4 regions of the Streptomyces sp. NPDC015345 genome follow, and region 4 is predicted to be linked to each of the others. Evidence: riboswitches for the same ligand, from Rfam matches in the RefSeq annotation. Region 4 holds a riboswitch; each other region holds the start of a gene.
What was found. Region 4 has a riboswitch for cobalamin ahead of ACF062_RS26775 (ABC transporter substrate-binding protein). Riboswitches for the same ligand answer to the same signal wherever they lie in the genome.
Positions count from the first base shown of each region.

Region 1: another riboswitch for cobalamin. It lies ahead of ACF062_RS13565 (ribonucleoside-diphosphate reductase subunit alpha); the one in region 4 lies ahead of ACF062_RS26775 (ABC transporter substrate-binding protein).
Region 2: another riboswitch for cobalamin. It lies ahead of ACF062_RS02305 (ABC transporter substrate-binding protein); the one in region 4 lies ahead of ACF062_RS26775 (ABC transporter substrate-binding protein).
Region 3: another riboswitch for cobalamin. It lies ahead of ACF062_RS05855 (ABC transporter substrate-binding protein); the one in region 4 lies ahead of ACF062_RS26775 (ABC transporter substrate-binding protein).

Region 1 is NZ_JBIBTX010000003.1:279,620-283,823, forward strand. Features, by position in the region: gene ACF062_RS13550 (DUF3311 domain-containing protein) at 1-160, shown strand, start outside; gene mctP (monocarboxylate uptake permease MctP) at 157-1,785, shown strand; gene ACF062_RS13560 (GNAT family N-acetyltransferase) at 1,864-2,367, shown strand; cobalamin riboswitch at 2,419-2,559, shown strand; gene ACF062_RS13565 (ribonucleoside-diphosphate reductase subunit alpha) at 2,693-4,204, shown strand, end outside.
Region 2 is NZ_JBIBTX010000001.1:488,801-493,004, reverse strand. Features, by position in the region: gene ACF062_RS02320 (haloacid dehalogenase-like hydrolase) at 1-392, opposite strand, end outside; gene ACF062_RS02315 (helix-turn-helix domain-containing protein) at 611-1,474, shown strand; gene ACF062_RS02310 (VOC family protein) at 1,471-1,947, shown strand; cobalamin riboswitch at 1,955-2,141, shown strand; gene ACF062_RS02305 (ABC transporter substrate-binding protein) at 2,225-3,235, shown strand; gene ACF062_RS02300 (FecCD family ABC transporter permease) at 3,232-4,204, shown strand, end outside.
Region 3 is NZ_JBIBTX010000001.1:1,293,664-1,297,867, forward strand. Features, by position in the region: gene ACF062_RS05850 (FecCD family ABC transporter permease) at 1-899, opposite strand, end outside; gene ACF062_RS05855 (ABC transporter substrate-binding protein) at 1,007-1,996, opposite strand; cobalamin riboswitch at 2,039-2,189, opposite strand; gene ACF062_RS05860 (Mov34/MPN/PAD-1 family protein) at 2,162-2,584, opposite strand; gene ACF062_RS05865 (amino acid permease) at 2,671-4,176, opposite strand.
Region 4 is NZ_JBIBTX010000006.1:612,214-616,417, reverse strand. Features, by position in the region: gene ACF062_RS26785 (MFS transporter) at 1-562, shown strand, start outside; gene ACF062_RS26780 (class I SAM-dependent methyltransferase) at 569-1,318, shown strand; cobalamin riboswitch at 1,374-1,555, shown strand; gene ACF062_RS26775 (ABC transporter substrate-binding protein) at 1,585-2,628, shown strand; gene ACF062_RS26770 (FecCD family ABC transporter permease) at 2,625-3,740, shown strand; gene ACF062_RS26765 (ABC transporter ATP-binding protein) at 3,737-4,204, shown strand, end outside.

The sequences.
Region 1 (4,204 bases), on a different contig from region 4:
GGTGAGTTCCTACGCCAGGATCGAACCGACCCTCATCGGCATCCCGTTCTTCTACTGGTACCAGATGCTGTGGGTCGTCATCTCCACGGTGCTCACGATGATCGCGTACAAGCTGTGGCAGCGTGACCAGCGCGCCCGCAAGGAAGGTGCGCGGTCATGAACGGCGGAGTCAACGGCGTCGCGCTCGCCGTCTTCATCTTCTTCTTCATAGCGGTCACGGTCATGGGCTTCCTGGCCGCCCGCTGGCGCAAGGCCGAGAACGACCAGAGCCTGGACGAATGGGGCCTCGGCGGCAGGTCGTTCGGCACCTGGGTCACATGGTTCCTGCTCGGCGGCGACCTCTACACCGCGTACACCTTCGTGGCCGTCCCCGCGGCGATCTACGCGGCGGGCGCGGCCGGGTTCTTCGCGGTGCCCTACACCATCCTCGTCTACCCGCTGATCTTCACCTTCCTGCCGCGCCTGTGGTCGGTCTCGCACAAGCACGGCTATGTGACCACCTCGGACTTCGTGCGCGGGCGCTTCGGGTCGAAGGGGCTCTCGCTGGCCGTCGCGGTCACCGGCATCCTCGCCACGATGCCCTACATCGCGCTCCAACTCGTCGGCATCCAGGCCGTCCTCGACGTCATGGGCGTCGGCGGCGGCCCGGACACCAACTGGTTCATCAAGGACCTGCCGCTCCTGATCGCCTTCGCGGTGCTCGCCGCGTACACCTACTCGTCGGGGTTGCGCGCGCCCGCGCTGATCGCGTTCGTGAAGGACGGGCTGATCTACCTCGTCATCGTCGTCGCGATCATCTACATCCCGATCAAACTGGGCGGCTTCGACGACATCTTCGCCAAGGCCGGTGACGCCTTCGCGCAGACCAACCCGGCGACCGACAAGCCGCGTGGCGCGCTCGCGCCCGCCGAGGCCGGGCAGTGGACGTACGCCACGCTCGCGCTCGGCTCGGCCCTCGCGCTGTTCATGTACCCGCACTCGATCACGGCGACGCTCTCCTCGAAGAGCCGCAACGTGATCCGCCGCAACACCACCATCCTGCCGCTGTATTCACTGATGCTCGGCCTGCTGGCGCTGCTCGGCTTCATGGCGATCGCGGCGGGCATCAAGGTGGACAACGGCCAGCTGGCCATCCCGCAGCTCTTCGAGACCATGTTCCCGGACTGGTTCACGGGCGTGGCCTTCGCGGCCATCGGCATCGGCGCGCTGGTCCCGGCGGCCATCATGTCGATCGCGGCCGCGAACCTCTTCACCCGCAACATCTACAAGGACTTCCTCAAGCCCGACGCGACGCCCGCGCAGGAGACCAAGGTCTCCAAGCTGGTCTCGCTGCTGGTGAAGGTCGGCGCGCTCGCCTTCGTCCTCACCATGGACAAGACCGTCGCGATCAACTTCCAGCTGCTCGGCGGCATCTGGATCCTCCAGACGATGCCCGCGCTGGTCGGCGGCCTGTTCACCCGGTGGTTCCACCGCTGGGCGCTCCTCGCCGGCTGGGCGGTCGGCATGGTCTACGGCACGCTGGCGGCGTACGGCGTCGCGTCTCCGACGCAGAAGCACTTCGGCGGCTCCTCCGACACGATCCCTGGCATCGGCGAGATCGGCTACATCGGCCTCACCGCGTTCGTCCTGAACGTCATCGTCACCGTGGTCCTCACCTTCGTCCTGAAGGCGCTGAAGGCCCCGGACGGCATCGACGAGACCTCGCCCGGTGACTACACCGCGGACGCGGGCGACCCGGGCGTCATCCAGGAACTGCCCAAGGCGACCGCGGGCGCCGGGCACTGAGCCCTTCCCCACCCGCACCGACAAAGGCCGCCGGAAAACCGGCGGCCTTTGTCGTACCCGTGTTGCACACTGCGCCTCATGGATACGACGACCATCACGATCAGGCAGGCCCGCCCCGAGGAGTACGAGGCGCTGGGCGCCCTCACCGCACAGGCCTATCTCGACGACGAACACCTGGACTTCGGGGCGGAGGACCCCTATCTGGACGTGCTGCGCGACGTGGCGGCGCGCGCGGCCGCGGCGGAGGTCCTGGTGGCGGAGGCGGACGGGACCGTACTCGGCTGCGTCACCTACGTCCCCTCCGGCGGGCCCATGGCCGACATAGCGCGCGAGAGCGAGGCGGAGATCCGCATGCTGGCCGTCTCCTCCGAGGCGCGCGGCCGGGGCGCCGGCGAGACGCTCGTACGGGAGTGCGTGCGGCGCGCCAAGGAGGCTGGCCGCACCGGGCTCGTCCTGTCCACGCAGACGTCGATGCACGCCGCCCACCGGCTGTACGGGCGCCTCGGCTTCGTACGGACGCCCGAGCGCGACTGGCGGCCGATCGAGACCGTGCCGCTGCTCGCCTACGCGTTGACTCTCTGAGCCCACCCGACTCCCCCTGCGCACCGACACAAGATGTGGGGCCGCCTCAGGAACCCGACACAAGATGTATGCTCGTGCTCGCTGTCGCCGCAGGGGAATCCGGTGCAAGTCCGGAACTGTCCCGCAACGGTGCATGTGTACGTATTGCGCGTACGCGGAGTCCGAGGACCTGCCGACAGTGCACCCGTGCCGTCCGGCCCGGGTGCCGACCGTCCGGGCCTCGTGGAGTGGGCCGGTGGACGCGGTACGCCGCCCTGCCCGGGTGCGCCCGTGTGTGCCCGCCCCCCTCCTCCTGGCCCAGAGCCGAGCGAGGGAGTGCCCCCACGTGACCATCGCGCCTGCCGAACCCGCGTCAGCGCCGTCGACGCCCACCGCCCAGGGTGCCGAGGGAACCGACGGGCCAGGGGCCGCGCTGCTGCGCACCCTGACCGATCTCACCGCCGACCTTCCCGACGCCGACCCCGGCCGGGTCGCCGCCGCCGCGCTGCGCGGCCGCTCGGCCAGGGCCGACGCGTCGGAGCTGCGGGAGCTCGCGACCGAGGCGGCCGCGGGGCTCATCGCCGAGGACCCGGCGTACTCGAAGCTGGCGGCCCGGCTCCTGTCGATCGGCATCCGCGAGGAGGCGGCGACGCAGGGCGTGCGCTCCTTCACCGACTCCGTGGCGGTCGGCCACCGCGAGGGCCTGATCGCCGACCGCACGGCCCAGTTCGTGACGGCGCACGCGGCCCGGCTCGACGCGCTGGTGGACGCCGCGCTCGCCGCCGGCGCGGACTTCCGCTTCGAGTACTTCGGCCTGCGCACCCTGCACAGCCGCTATCTGCTGCGCCACCCGATCACCCGGCAGGTCATCGAGACCCCGCAGCACTTCATGCTGCGCGTCGCGAGCGGCCTGGCCAAGGACGAGGGCGCCGCGGCCGTGGACGAGGTCGCCGCGCTGTACGGCCTGATGAGCCGCCTGGACTACCTGCCGTCCTCACCGACGCTCTTCAACTCCGGCACCCGCCACCCGCAGATGTCCTCCTGCTACCTCCTCGACTCCCCGCTCGACGAGCTGGACTCGATCTACGACCGCTACCACCAGGTCGCGCGGCTCTCCAAGCACGCGGGCGGCATCGGACTCTCGTACTCCCGCATCCGTTCCCGGGGTTCGCTGATCCGCGGCACGAACGGGCACTCCAACGGCATCGTGCCGTTCCTGAAGACCCTGGACGCCTCGGTCGCCGCCGTGAACCAGGGCGGCCGGCGCAAGGGCGCGGCCGCGGTCTACCTGGAGACGTGGCACTCCGACATCGAGGAGTTCCTCGAACTGCGCGACAACACCGGTGAGGACGCGCGCCGCACGCACAACCTCAACCTCGCGCACTGGATCCCGGACGAGTTCATGCGCCGGGTCGCCGCCGACCAGGACTGGTCGCTGTTCTCCCCGGCCGACGTGCCCGACCTCGTCGACCTGTGGGGTGAGGAGTTCGACGCCGCCTACCGCGGGGCCGAGGCCGCCGGGCTCGCGAAGAAGACCATCCCGGCCCGGGACCTGTACGGCCGCATGATGCGCACCCTCGCGCAGACCGGCAACGGCTGGATGACGTTCAAGGACGCCGCCAACCGCACCGCCAACCAGACGGCGGAGCCCGGCCACACCGTGCACTCCTCGAACCTCTGCACCGAGATCCTGGAGGTGACGGACGACGGCGAGACGGCGGTCTGCAACCTCGGCTCGGTGAACCTCGGCGCCTTCGTGGAGGACGGCGACCTCGCCTGGGACCGGCTCGACGAGACCGTCCGCACCGCCGTCACCTTCCTCGACCGCGTCGTCGACATCAACTTCTACCCGACCGAG
Region 2 (4,204 bases), on a different contig from region 4:
CACAGCCGGTTGTAGTAGCTGTAGAGGCTCTCCTTGTGCGTCGCCGTGTCCTTGAACGGGATGACCTTCAGGGACGGGTCCATGGTCTTGCGGGTCAGCACGCCCTTCATCTCCAGGAAGGGCAGCAGCGACTCCTCCAAGTCATTGCGGTACGAGGTGTTGTCCGCGTCGAAGACGGCATACGCGCCCTTGTGGTCGTTCGCGGCGATGACCTTGCCGAGCTTCTTCGCGACCGGCTCCGGCCAGTGCGACAGCTCGCGGGCGGTGGCGGCCGAGGTGTCGGCCGCCGTCGCCTCACCGGCGGGCCACAGCGCGCCGCCCGCGAGTGCGGCGGCGACGAGCGCCCCCACGCCACCGATGAGGGCCCGCTTGTTCTTGGCTCGTACTGCCATGTTTCCCGTGTCCCGCCGTTCCTGAGTGCGATGCGCGGCCCCGTCCGGAGCGGCGCGCCATGCTATGGGCCCGGCCACGGGATTCCCATGATCGAAGTCACCGGGGCGGGCGGGCATGGGGGGCGCGGTGGCGGGTAGCGGAGAGGGGCGTCGGCGGGCGCGTGCGGCCCGGGGCGAGGCCTCGGCGGTGGAGGCCGGGGCGTCGCATACTGGACCGCATGGGCTCCCGTGAGTTCGTGCGGGCCGTTCCCCGGCTCGACGGCATGGTCGTCTCCGCGGTCGGCTACCGCACCGCGGGGCAGCGGCCCGCCCTGCACCGGGGCCTGCCCTCGCCGTACCTGACGGTGATCTTCTCGCTGGACGGGGCCATCGCCACCGGCGGTACGCCCGCCCAGGCGACCGGCGCCGACGCGGTCCGCACCGACATCATCGTGGGCGGCCTCCACCAGAGCCCCGCCTACGTCGTCCAGCCCGAGCACGAGGCGGGCGTCCAGCTCGCCGTGCACCCGCTGGCGGCCCGCGCGCTCCTCGGCCTGCCCGCCGGTGAGCTCGCCGGACAGCTCGTCGTCGGCGGCACCGACGTCCTCGGCGCGCGCGCCGCCGAGGTGCGTGAGCGGCTGTGCGCCCTGGACGCCTGGGAGGACCGCTTCGCCGTCCTCGCCGACTACCTGAGGCGGCGCGCGGCCCGGCCCGCCGGAGCCGTGCGCCCCGAGGTCGCCGAGGCCTGGGCCTGGCTCGCCCGGCACCGCGGCGCCGGTACCCTCGGCGGCCTGTCCCGGCACGTCGCCCTCAGCGAGCGCCGCCTGACCGCCCTCTTCCGCGCCGAGACCGGCCTGAGCCCCAAGCAGGCCGCGCGCCTGATGCGCTTCCAGCACGCCAAGGCGGCCGTGACCCGCGCCGTCGCGGCGGGTGACCCGCCGGACCTCGCCCGGGTCGCCGCCGACACGGGCTACTACGACCACTCCCACCTCGTACGGGACTTCCGGCAGTACACGGGGGTGAGCCCCACGGGCTGGCTGGCCGAGGAGTGCCGGAATATCCAAGCCGGGGCGCACGCCGGAGGCGAAGAGTGGCAGACATGAACACCACACCTGACACCACACCTGATACCGCGCCTGACACCACACAGCACGAGCCGCTCACCACCACCCCCGCCCCCACGACCTGGCCATGCCTCCAGGCGCAGGACGCCCCCGCCCTGATCGACTTCCTCGTCGACACCGTCGGCTTCCTGCGCACGGCCGTGTACGAGGACGGCGGCCGCGTCGTCCACGCCCAGCTCGACTGGCCCGAGGGAGGCGGCGTCATGCTCGGCTCGTACGACCCCGGGACGGCCGCCGAGACCTGCGGGAAACCCGGCACCTCCGGCGCCTATGTCGTGACCGACCGGGTGGACGACCTGTACCACCGCCTCCGCGAGGCGGGCGTGAAGATCACCGGCGACATCGAGGACAAGCCGTACGGCAGCCGCGAGTTCGGCATCCAGGACCCCGAGGGAAACCGCTGGTCCTTCGGCACCTACCGGGGCGAGCCGAGGCCGGGCCCGGGCCGGTGAAGACGCGTGATAACTTGCGCAAGCCAGTCAAACCCACACCTGGGCCAGGGAATCCGGTGGAAATCCGGAACTGACGCGCAGCGGTGAGGGGGACGGGCGGGGCCACGGCCACTGGGCGTCTTCGGACGCCTGGGAAGGCGCCCCGTCCGGTTCGATCCCGAGTCCGAAGACCTGCTGGCGCCTCCGCTCGCACACCGGGCGGCGGAGGCCGTGACGCAGACCAGGCTCCGCGTATGAGCCGTGACACTCAAGGGATCGCGTGTCCTCGACAGTCCGTATGTCCGCCGTGCTCTGTACCGCACTGCTCGCGCTCACCGCCTGCGGTGGCGGCTCCGCCCAGAAGTCCGCGGGCAAGAGCGCCGACGGCTACCCCGTCACGGTCGCCTCCTGCGGCAAGGAGGCCGAGGTCCAGGCCCCGCCGAAGCGCGCCGTCTCCCTCGACCAGGGCTCCACGGAGATCCTGCTCTCCCTCGGCCTCGCCGACCGCATGGCGGGCACGGGCACCTGGACCGACCCCATCCCGAAGCACCTGGAGAAGGAGAACGCGAAGGTCGAGCGGCTCGCCGACCGCTACCCCGCCCTGGAGAAGGTCCTCTCCAAGGAGCCGGACTTCGTCAGCGCCTCCTTCCTCTACACCGTGGGCAAGGGCGGCGTCGCCGACCGCGCGAAGTTCACCGAACTCGGCGTGCCCGTCTACGTCTCGCCCACCGACTGCGCGGGCAAGGACAACGACGGCGGCGGCGACGGCAAACGCGTCAAGACCCTCACCATGGACACCGTCTACGGCGAGGTACGCGACCTCGCCGAGGTGTTCGGCGTCGAGAAGCGCGGCGAGAAGCTGATCGCGGACCTGAAGGGCCGCGTCGCGAAGGCCACGAAGGACATCGACGCGTCCGGTGTCTCGCTCCTGTACTGGTTCGCCAACTCCGACGCCCCGTACATGGCGGGCTGCTGCGGCGCCCCCGGCATCATCACCCGCGAACTCGGCGCGAAGAACGTCTTCGACGACACCCGCGAGGAGTGGCCCCAGATCAACTGGGAGACCGTCGCCGACCGCGACCCCGACGTCCTCGTCATCGGTGACCTCACCCGCAAGTCGCAGTCCGCGGAGAGCGCCGCGGCGAAGATCAGGTTCCTGGAGTCCAACCCCGCGACCAAGAACCTCACCGCCGTCAAGAAGAAGCGCTACGTACTCCTCAGCGGCCAGGCCATGAACCCCACGATCCGCACGGTCGACGGCATCGAGCAAGTGGCCGCCGGCCTGCGGAAGTTCGGGCTGGCGAAGTGAGCCCGGTCGCCCCCGTCCGGCATGGGCTGCTGTGGCTGGCCGGCGGCGCCGCGCTCGTCCTCTCGGTGGCGGTCGCCGTCACCATCGGCCCCGCCGACATCTCGGTCCCCGACGTGTTCTCGGCGCTCGCCGCGCACCTCGGCTGGGGCGAGGCACACCTCACCCCCATCAGGGACGGCATCGTCTGGAACCTGCGGCTGCCCCGCACCCTGCTCGCCGCGGTCTGCGGCGCGGGCCTCGCGGTCTGCGGCGCGGTCATGCAGTCCCTGCTCCGCAACCCCCTCGCGGACCCCTTCGTGCTCGGGGTGTCGTCCGGGGCGTCCACCGGAGCGGTCGCGGTCGTCGTCCTCGGTGTCGGCGGGGGAGCGCTGTCGATCTCGGCGGGCGCCTTCGTGGGCGCGCTCTGCTCGTTCGCGCTCGTCCTCCTGCTGAGCCACACACTCGGCGGCACGACGGACCGCGTCGTACTGTCGGGCGTCGCCGCGATGCAGCTCTTCTCCGCGCTGACATCGTTCGTCATCCTCACCGCGGGCGACGCGGAGACCACCCGCGGCGTGCTGTTCTGGCTGCTCGGCTCGCTCAGCGGGGCGGGCTGGACGGACGTGTGGCTGTGCGCGGCGGTCCTCGCCGCGGTGCTGCTCGTCTGCCTCGGTCACGCCCGTACGCTCGACGCCTTCGCCTTCGGGCAGGAGGCGGCGGCGACACTGGGCGTACGGGTGGCCCGCACCCGCCTGGTCCTGCTCTGCGTGACGGCGCTGCTGACCGCCGTCCTGGTCAGCTCGGCGGGCGCCATCGGCTTCGTGGGCCTGGTCCTGCCGCACGCGGCCCGCGCCTTCACCGGCTCGGGGCACGCCCGGCTGCTCCCGGTCACGGCACTCACCGGCGCGGTGTTCCTGGTCTGGGTGGACACCCTGGCCCGCACGGCCCTGGACCCGCAGGAGGTCCCGGTGGGCGTCGTGACGTCACTCA
Region 3 (4,204 bases), on a different contig from region 4:
GTGCGTGCGGCGAGGTCGGCGGCGACCAGGAAGACCGCACCCATCAGCGCCACCACCGGGAGCAGGGTGCGGTGGGCGGCGCCGACCAGCATGCGGGCGGCGTGCGGCACCATCAGGCCGACGAAGCCGATGGCCCCGCTGTACGCGACGAGGACGCCGGTCAGGAGCGAGGCGAGGACGAAGACGGCGGCGCGGAAGCGGGCGGTGTCCAGGCCGAGGACGGTGGCGCCCTCCTCGCCGACGAGCAGCAGGTCCAGCGGGCGGGCCAGCGCCACCAGGAAGGCGGTGCCCACGGCCAGGACGGCGCAGGGCAGGGCGAGCATGTCCCAGCGGGCGCCGCCGAGGCCGCCGAGCGTCCAGTACAGGACTTCCTTGAGGTGGTCGGCGCTGTCGGCGGTGACGAGGATGAGGCTGGTCAGGGCGGTGAGCACGTACGAGACGGCGACGCCGGCGAGGATCAGCCGCCCGGTGGCGAAGCCTCCGCCACCGCTTCGGGCCAGGGCGTAGACGAGGACGAGCGCGAGCAGCGCGCCCGCGAAGGAGGCCGCGGGGATGGTGACGGCGGTGCTGAGGGCGGCGCCCAGGCCGAAGACACCGCCGAGGACGATCGCGCTGACGGCGCCGACGGAGGCGCCCGAGGAGACGCCGAGGAGGAAGGGGTCGGCGAGGGGGTTGCGTACCAGTGCCTGGAGGACGGTGCCGATGACCGCGAGGCCGGCGCCGACGGCCGCGCCGAGCAGGACTCGGGGCAGGCGGACGTCCAGCACGATCGTGCGGAACGGAGAGGGTTCCGCACCGCCGGTGAGGATGTCCAGGACCTGGCTCGGCGGGATGCGTACGGAGCCCAGGGCGAGGCCGGCGACGGTCGCTGCCGCGAGGGCCGCGGTGAGTGCCGTCAGGATCAAGAGGCGCCGCCCCTTCGACCCCCGCCGATCGCCCTCCGGGCTCGTCCTCAAACGCCGGACGGGCTGGGATGTGCCGCCCCCGGGCCGGATCTCCAGGGCGCTCACAGCTGGCCCGCCAGCTTCCTCACCGCCTCCGGCGCTCGTACCCCCGTGACCACGTCCGACAGCCGCAGCACCGCGAAGCGCTCGTGCTTGACGGCGGGGACGTCCGCGAGGGCCGGGTCGTCGAGGAGGCGCTTCTTCTTCTGGGCGACGGTCGTGGCGCCGTAGTCGAGGATGAGGATGGCCTCGGGGCGGCGCTCGACGACCTTCTCCCAGGACGCGTCGCTGAAGGCCTTGTCGACGTCGGCGAAGACGTTGCGGCCGCCCGCCCGCTCGATGATGTCGTTGCCGATGCCGCGGCCGCCCGCCGTGAACGCGGTCTTGTCACCGCTGTCGTAGACGAAGACGGAGACCGGCTTCCCGCTCTGCGAATTCTTCGAGTTCTGCGAGTTCTTCGACTTCTTCGCGGTGGCGGCCAGTTCGCGCTTCGCCCCGCTCACCCACTTCTCGGCGCGCTCACGCACCCCGAAGGTGGCACCGACCTCCCGCACCTCGCGGTACACGTCGTCCATGGTGACCGCCCGCTTCGCGCAGCCCTCGACGTTGAGGCGGCTCTTGATCCCGGACTTGGCGAGCGCGGAGCGGCTGCGGCCGTCGCCGGCGAGGAAGGCGCTGGCGTAGCCGCCGTAGACGAAGTCGGGGTCGGCGGAGAGCAGCTTCTCGTAGGAGGGGTACTCCTCGGCGAGCACGGGGAGGGATTCGTACGCCTTCTCGTACTTCGGCAGGACCTTGTCGTCGAGGTAGGCGGTGCCCGCCAGGCGGTCCTTGAGGCCGAGTTCCAGCATCACTTCGGTGGCGTGCTGGTTCATGGTGACGGCGCGCTCGGGCGGTGCGTCGTACGTCGTCCTCACACCGCAGTTGGTGACGGTGTACGGGAAGCCGGGGGCCTTGGCGGCGGGCTTGCCCGAGCTGTCGCCGGACGAGGTGGAGCACGCGGCGAGCGGGACGAGCAGGGCCGCGGCGGTGAGCACGCGAAGGGCGCGGGACATGACGTACTGCCTCCTCCAGGGGATTTCCGCGTCCCCTGCGTTGCGTGGAGGAAGGCGGCAGGTCAGTACCTGACTCCCCCGCCGGGTGGGGGGCGGGGTCACAGTGGCGGGACCGTGCCGGGTTCGCACCGGCTTCCTGGGTCCTGCCGCCCTCGTGGGTAAAGATCAGTATGCCTGTACGACCTTTACCTCTTCCTCGGTGACCTCCCCGTCCACGATCCGGTACGAGCGGAACTGGAAGGGGCCCGCGTCGTCGGTGTCCGCGGTGGAGACCAGGACGTAGTGGGCGCCGGGTTCGTTGGCGTACGTGATGTCGGTGCGGGAGGGGTACGCCTCGGTCGCGGTGTGCGAGTGGTAGATGACCACGGGCTCCTCGTCGCGGTCGTCCATCTCGCGGTAGAGCTTGAGCAGGTCACCCGAGTCGAACTCGTAGAACGTGGGCGAGCGCGCGGCGTTGAGCATCGGGATGAAGCGCTCGGGGCGGCCGGTGCCCGCCGGACCCGCGACCACGCCGCACGCCTCGTCGGGGTGGTCCTGGCGCGCGTGCGCGACGATCTGGTCGTGGAGGGCCTGGGTGATGGTCAGCATGGCGCCAGGATAAGCAGAGGGCCCGCGCCGTACCGAAGTGTGGTACGGGCGGGCCCGAATGCTGGACAGAGGCCTTGGGGAGCCGGTCAGTCCTTGGAGAGGCGGTCGCCGGAGGCCTCCTCGCGGAGGCCGATCTTCCGCTTGTTGAAGGCCGCCGCCTGCGGGTTGCGGCTCTTGAGGACCAGGTAGGAGACGCCGAGGATCGCGGCCCAGACCGGAGCGGCGTACAGGGAGATCCGCGCGTCCTTGTCGACGCCCATCATCACGATGACCATGCCGATGAAGAGCAGCGCGAACCAGCTGGTGTACGGGGCGCCCGGGGCCCGGAAGGTGGACTGCGGCAGCTCGCCGCGGTCGGCCTTGCGGCGGTAGCGGATCTGGCAGGCCAGGATCATGATCCAGGCCCACATGCCGGAGATGGTCGCGAAGGAGACGACGTAGTTGAACGCCTCGCCCGGCCACTGGTAGTTGATCCAGACGCCGAACATCATGAACCCGGCGGAGACCGTGGTGCCGACCAGCGGCAGGCCGTTCTTGGTGAGCTTGGTGAAGAACTTCGGGCCCTGGCCGTTGAGCGCCAGGTCACGCAGCATGCGGCCGGTGGAGTACATGCCGGAGTTGCAGGAGGAGAGCGCGGCGGTGAGGACCACGAAGTTCACGATCGCGGCGCCGACGCCGAGACCCATCTCCTCGAAGGCGGCGACGAACGGCGAGACGCCGGGCTTGAAGGTGGTCCACGGGACGACCGACAGGATCATGATCAGCGCGCCGACGTAGAAGACGGCGATGCGCCACGGCACGGTGTTGATGGCCTTGGGCAGGACGGTCTTCGGGTCCTTGGACTCGCCCGCGGTGACACCGACCAGTTCGACGGCGAGGAAGGCGAACATCACGATCTGGAGCGTCATCAGCGTGGAGCCGATGCCGTTGGGGAAGAAACCGCCCTGGTTCCACAGGTGGGCCACGGTCGCGGTGTCACCGGCGTCGGAGAAGCCGATGGTGAGGATGCCGATACAGATCAGGATCATGCCGATGATGGCGGTGACCTTGACCATCGAGAACCAGAACTCCAGCTCGCCGAAGAGCTTCACGGAGATGAGGTTCGCGCCGTACAGGATGACCGTGAAGACGAGCGCGTACGCCCATTGTGGAACGGATCCGTGTGTCCAGTACTGCATGTACTGGGCGGCGGCGGTGACTTCGGTGATGCCGGTGACGACCCAGAAGAGCCAGTACGTCCAGCCGGTCACGAAGCCGAAGAACGGGCCCATGAATTCGCGCGCGTACTCCGAGAAGGAGCCCGACACGGGGCGGTACATGAGCAGCTCGCCGAGCGCCCGCATGATGAAGAAGATGACGAGGCCCGCGATGGCGTACGCCAGGATGAGGCTGGGGCCGGCCTTGTGGATGGCCTTGCCCGCGCCGAGGAACAGGCCGGTGCCGATGGCACCGCCGATCGCGATCATCTGGATCTGCCGGGCTCCCAGACCGCGCTGGTAGCCCTCGCCCTCGCCGGACGGGCCGCCCGCGGCCTGCACGGCACCATTGCCGTCGTGCCCGTCGTACTGCTCTTCGACCTGCACTGAGGTCATGGTGACGCCTTTCTCCATGTTGATCCGC
Region 4 (4,204 bases):
CGCCAACGCGCTCGCCTTCTACCTCTACTTCCACTTCCAGCATTTCCTGGCGGTGTACGCCGTCGAGCGGGCCTCCAGCACGTTCTACAGCCTGGTCCTGCTGCTCTGCTTCACCGTGGTCATCGTCGTACAGCCCCTCGCGTCCGGCCTGATCCGGCGCATGCCCTACGCGACAGCCCTCGTGATCGGCTTCGCGGGCCTGGCCGCTGGGCTTGCCGTCCTCGCGATCGGCACCCGGCCCGCGCTGCTGGCGGGCGGGACACTGATCACCCTGGGCGACATCGTCCTGTTTCTCAAGAACGACCTGGAGGCGCTGCACCACAGCCCACGCTCGGACGCCGTGGTCTTCGGCCAGCAGCGACTGGCCGCGGGGCTCGGCGCCTGCGCGAGCGGAGTGCTCGGCGGACAGGTGTACGGCCTCACCGAACAGGCGGGGAACACCGGCTGGTTCTGGCTATTGGCCGCCGCCCAGTGCGTATTGCTGCCTCCGGCCCTGCTGGCGCTGCGCGAGCGCCCGGCAAGACACCCGACCCGCATGATGACGACGACGAAGGAGCACTGAGACCGCATGGCACGAACGGGCGGGTTCCAGGACGATGGCTTCTGGACCGAGTTCTACGACTTCCTCTTCCCCGAGCAGCGCTACGCGCAGGCCGAGGAACTGCTTCACACCTCTCCCCTGCTGTCCTTCCCCGCAAGCGCCCGGGTACTGGACCTGTGCTGCGGACCGGGTGTGTTCACCGTGCCGCTGGCCGACCGGGGCTGCGATGTGACGGGAGTGGATCTGAGCCCGGCCATGCTGGACCGGGCCAGGAAGCGGTCGGCCGGCACCGGTGCCCAGGTCCGGTACGTCCAGGCCGACGCACGCGAGTACGAGGCGCCGGGCGCCTTCGATGTCGTCCTCAGCATGTTCACTTCGTTCGGGTACTTCGAGGACCCGGCCGACAACGCCCGTGTGCTGCGCACCATGCACTCCTGTCTGGCCCCCGGCGGCACGCTCGTCCTGGACCTCGCCGGCAAGGAACTGCTGGCCCGTAGGGTCACCCCGCCCAAGGTGGTGCAGCGGGGCGAGGACTTGATGGTGCAGACCGACACCGTGCTGGACGACTGGGCGCGGCTGCGCAGCGACTGGGTCCTGGTCCGGGGCGATCAGGTGACGCGGGCCACCCTGGTGTGGTTCGTGTACAGCGCGGTCGAGCTACGACGCATGGTGGAGGAGGCGGGCTTCGGCCGGGTGGAGATCTTCGGCGGTTTCGATGGCCGTCCCTACGACGAGAACGCCGAGCGGCTGGTGCTGCGGGCGGTCCGCGAGGTGTGACGGCGGGCTCGGGGGCGTGCGCGCGGGGGCGTACGCCCTTTTGGCCTGTGCTCGGCGGACCGTAGTATCACCTGGTCATCGCCGCGACGGGAGACAGGAAGCCGGTGCGAATCCGGCACGGTCCCGCCACTGTGACCGGGGAGTGCACCCTTCGACACGCCACCGCGCGCCGCGCGGGAAGGCAGGGGGAGCGTCGATCCGGGAGTCAGGACACTGGCCTGTCGCGGGCCCGTTCCGAGGAGCGCGGACTCCCCAGGAGGCTCAACGTGTACGACGGTTCGTCCCGTCCCCCGCTGTTCACCTCTCCCCGCAGGCGGCTTGCCCTGCGTGTCACGGCCGCGGCCGTCGCCCTGTCGGCTGCCCTGCTGACCGCCGGCTGCGGCTCGTCGCAGGACACCGCCCAGGACGCGAAGGCCACGGCATCTTCGGCCGGCGGCTTCCCCGTCACCATCGACAACTGCGGCGTGAAGACGACGTACGACAAGCCGCCTTCCCGCGTCGTCACCATCCACCAGCACCCTGCGGAACTGATGCTCGCCCTCGGGCTGAAGGACCGTATGGTCGGCACCGCCTTCCCCGACTCCGCCGTCCTGCCCGAGCTGAAGAAGGACTTCGAGTCGATCCCGGAACTGGCGAAGAGGGAACCCTCCTTCGAGACCGTCCTGGACGCCGAGCCGGACCTCGTCTACGGCGGTTACGGCAGCGCCTTCGCCGAGAACGAAGGCCGCTCCCGCAAGGCTTTCGCCGACGCCGGCATCGACACCCACCTCAACCGCGAATACTGCGGCAAGAAGCGCGTGACGATGAAGGACACCTACGAGGAGATCCGCGCCGTCGGCCGGATCTTCGGGGTGTCCGACCGGGCGGACAAGCTGGTGTCCGAGCTCCAGGCACGAGTCGACAAGCCCGCGACGGCCGTCAAGGGCGAGCCCGCGGTGCCCGTCTTCGTGTACGACAGCGGCGACAAGTCCGCCTTCACCGCGGGCGGCAAGAGCCTGGGCACCGAAGTGATCCGACTGGCCGGTGGCGAGAACGTCTTCGCCGACCTCGACGACGTCTTCGGCGACGTCTCCTGGGAGCAGGTCGTCGAGCGCAAGCCGGAAGTCATCGCCATCTACGACTACGCCGGCGCCGGAAGCGTCGAGCAGAAGAAGAAGTTCCTGCTCTCGCAGCCCGCTCTCGAGGACGTGCCCGCCATCAAGAACAAGCGGTTCGTCGTCCTGCCGCTGACCGCCACCCTCGTCGGCGTGCGGTCCGCGTACGCGGTGGAGGACCTGGCCCGCGGCATCCATCCCAAGAGCTTCGCGTGACGGCCCCCGCCACCGAAACCGGCGCCGAGCGGGCCGTGCGACGCCGACAGCAGGGCGACAGGCGGACGGGCCCGGCCACTCTCGCCGTCACCCTCGTCGTCCTGGCCGTTCTGCTGGTGGTTTCCGCCACGGCGGGCCTGGCCATCGGCTCGGTGCGGGTGCCGCCCGGCCAGGTATGGGGCATCGTGACGCACGCGCTGGGCGCCGACTGGGCGACCCCGGACTGGACCGGGGCGCGGGAGACCATCGTGCTGGACGTACGGGCGCCGCGGGTGCTGCTCGGCGCGGTGGCCGGCGCCGGGCTCGCCGTGGTGGGCACCGCCCTGCAGGCCCTTATCCGCAACCCGCTCGCGGAGCCCTACCTGCTCGGCGTCTCCTCGGGGGCATCCCTGGGCGCGGTCGTAGTGATCGTGTTCGGGGTGACCTGGTTCGGGCCGGTGTCGCTGTCGGCCGCCGCGTTCGCGGGTGCGCTGGGCGCACTGCTGCTCGTCTACGCCACCGCCCGTACCGGCGGCCGGATCACCTCGGCACGGTTGGTCCTGTCCGGTGTGGCCATCGCCGCGGTGCTCACCGCCGTACTGGACCTGCTGCTGCTCACCACCGACCGGGGCAACGAGGCCCGCGCGGTCCTCGCCTGGACCCTCGGCGGTCTCGGCGGCGTCAACTGGGACACCCTCTGGCTGCCCAGCGCCGCTGTGCTCCTGGGCGTCGGCATCCTCATGGTGCAGGCCCGCAATCTGAACCTGCTGCTCGCCGGCGAGGAAGCCGCGACCACGATGGGGCTGGACGTGGCGCGCTTCCGCGCCCGCATGTTCGTCCTGCTCTCTCTGGTCACCGGCATCCTGGTCGCTGCGGCCGGACCGATCGGCTTCGTCGGCCTGATGCTGCCGCACATCGTCCGCCTCGTCGTCGGCGGCGACCACCGCCGCGTCCTGCCGACGGCCGCCCTCGGCGGCGCGGTCTTCCTCATCTGGGCCGACATCGCCGCACGCATCGTCGCCGCACCCATGGAAATCCCCGTGGGCGTGCTCACGGCTCTGTGCGGCGGTCCGTTCTTCCTGTGGCTGATGCGTCGCGACGCCCGGCGGACCACCGACCGAGGAGGGGCATGACCGGCACGCGACTCGTCATCGACGGGGTCACTCTCACCGCCGGCGCGCACCGCCTGGTCGAGGACGTCTCCCTGACCGCCCGCCCCGGCGAGGTCATCGGACTGGTCGGGCCGAACGGCAGCGGCAAGTCCAGCCTGCTGCGCGCCGTCTACCGCGTCCTGCGCCCCGTGACCGGCCGGGTGAGCGTCGACGGCACCGACGCCTGGTCGCTGCCCGTACGGCAACTCGCCCGGACGGTGGCCGCGGTGGTGCAGGAGTCGGGCGCCGATTTCGACCTCTCGGTGCGTGAGGTCGTCGCGATGGGCCGCACCCCGCACAAACGGCTGCTCGACGGGGACACCCCCGAGGATGCCGCTCTGATCACGTCGGCGCTTGCCGCGGTGGACGCCACCGACCTGGCCCACCGCTCCTTCGACCAGCTCTCCGGCGGCGAACGCCAACGCGTGCTCATCGCCCGCGCTCTC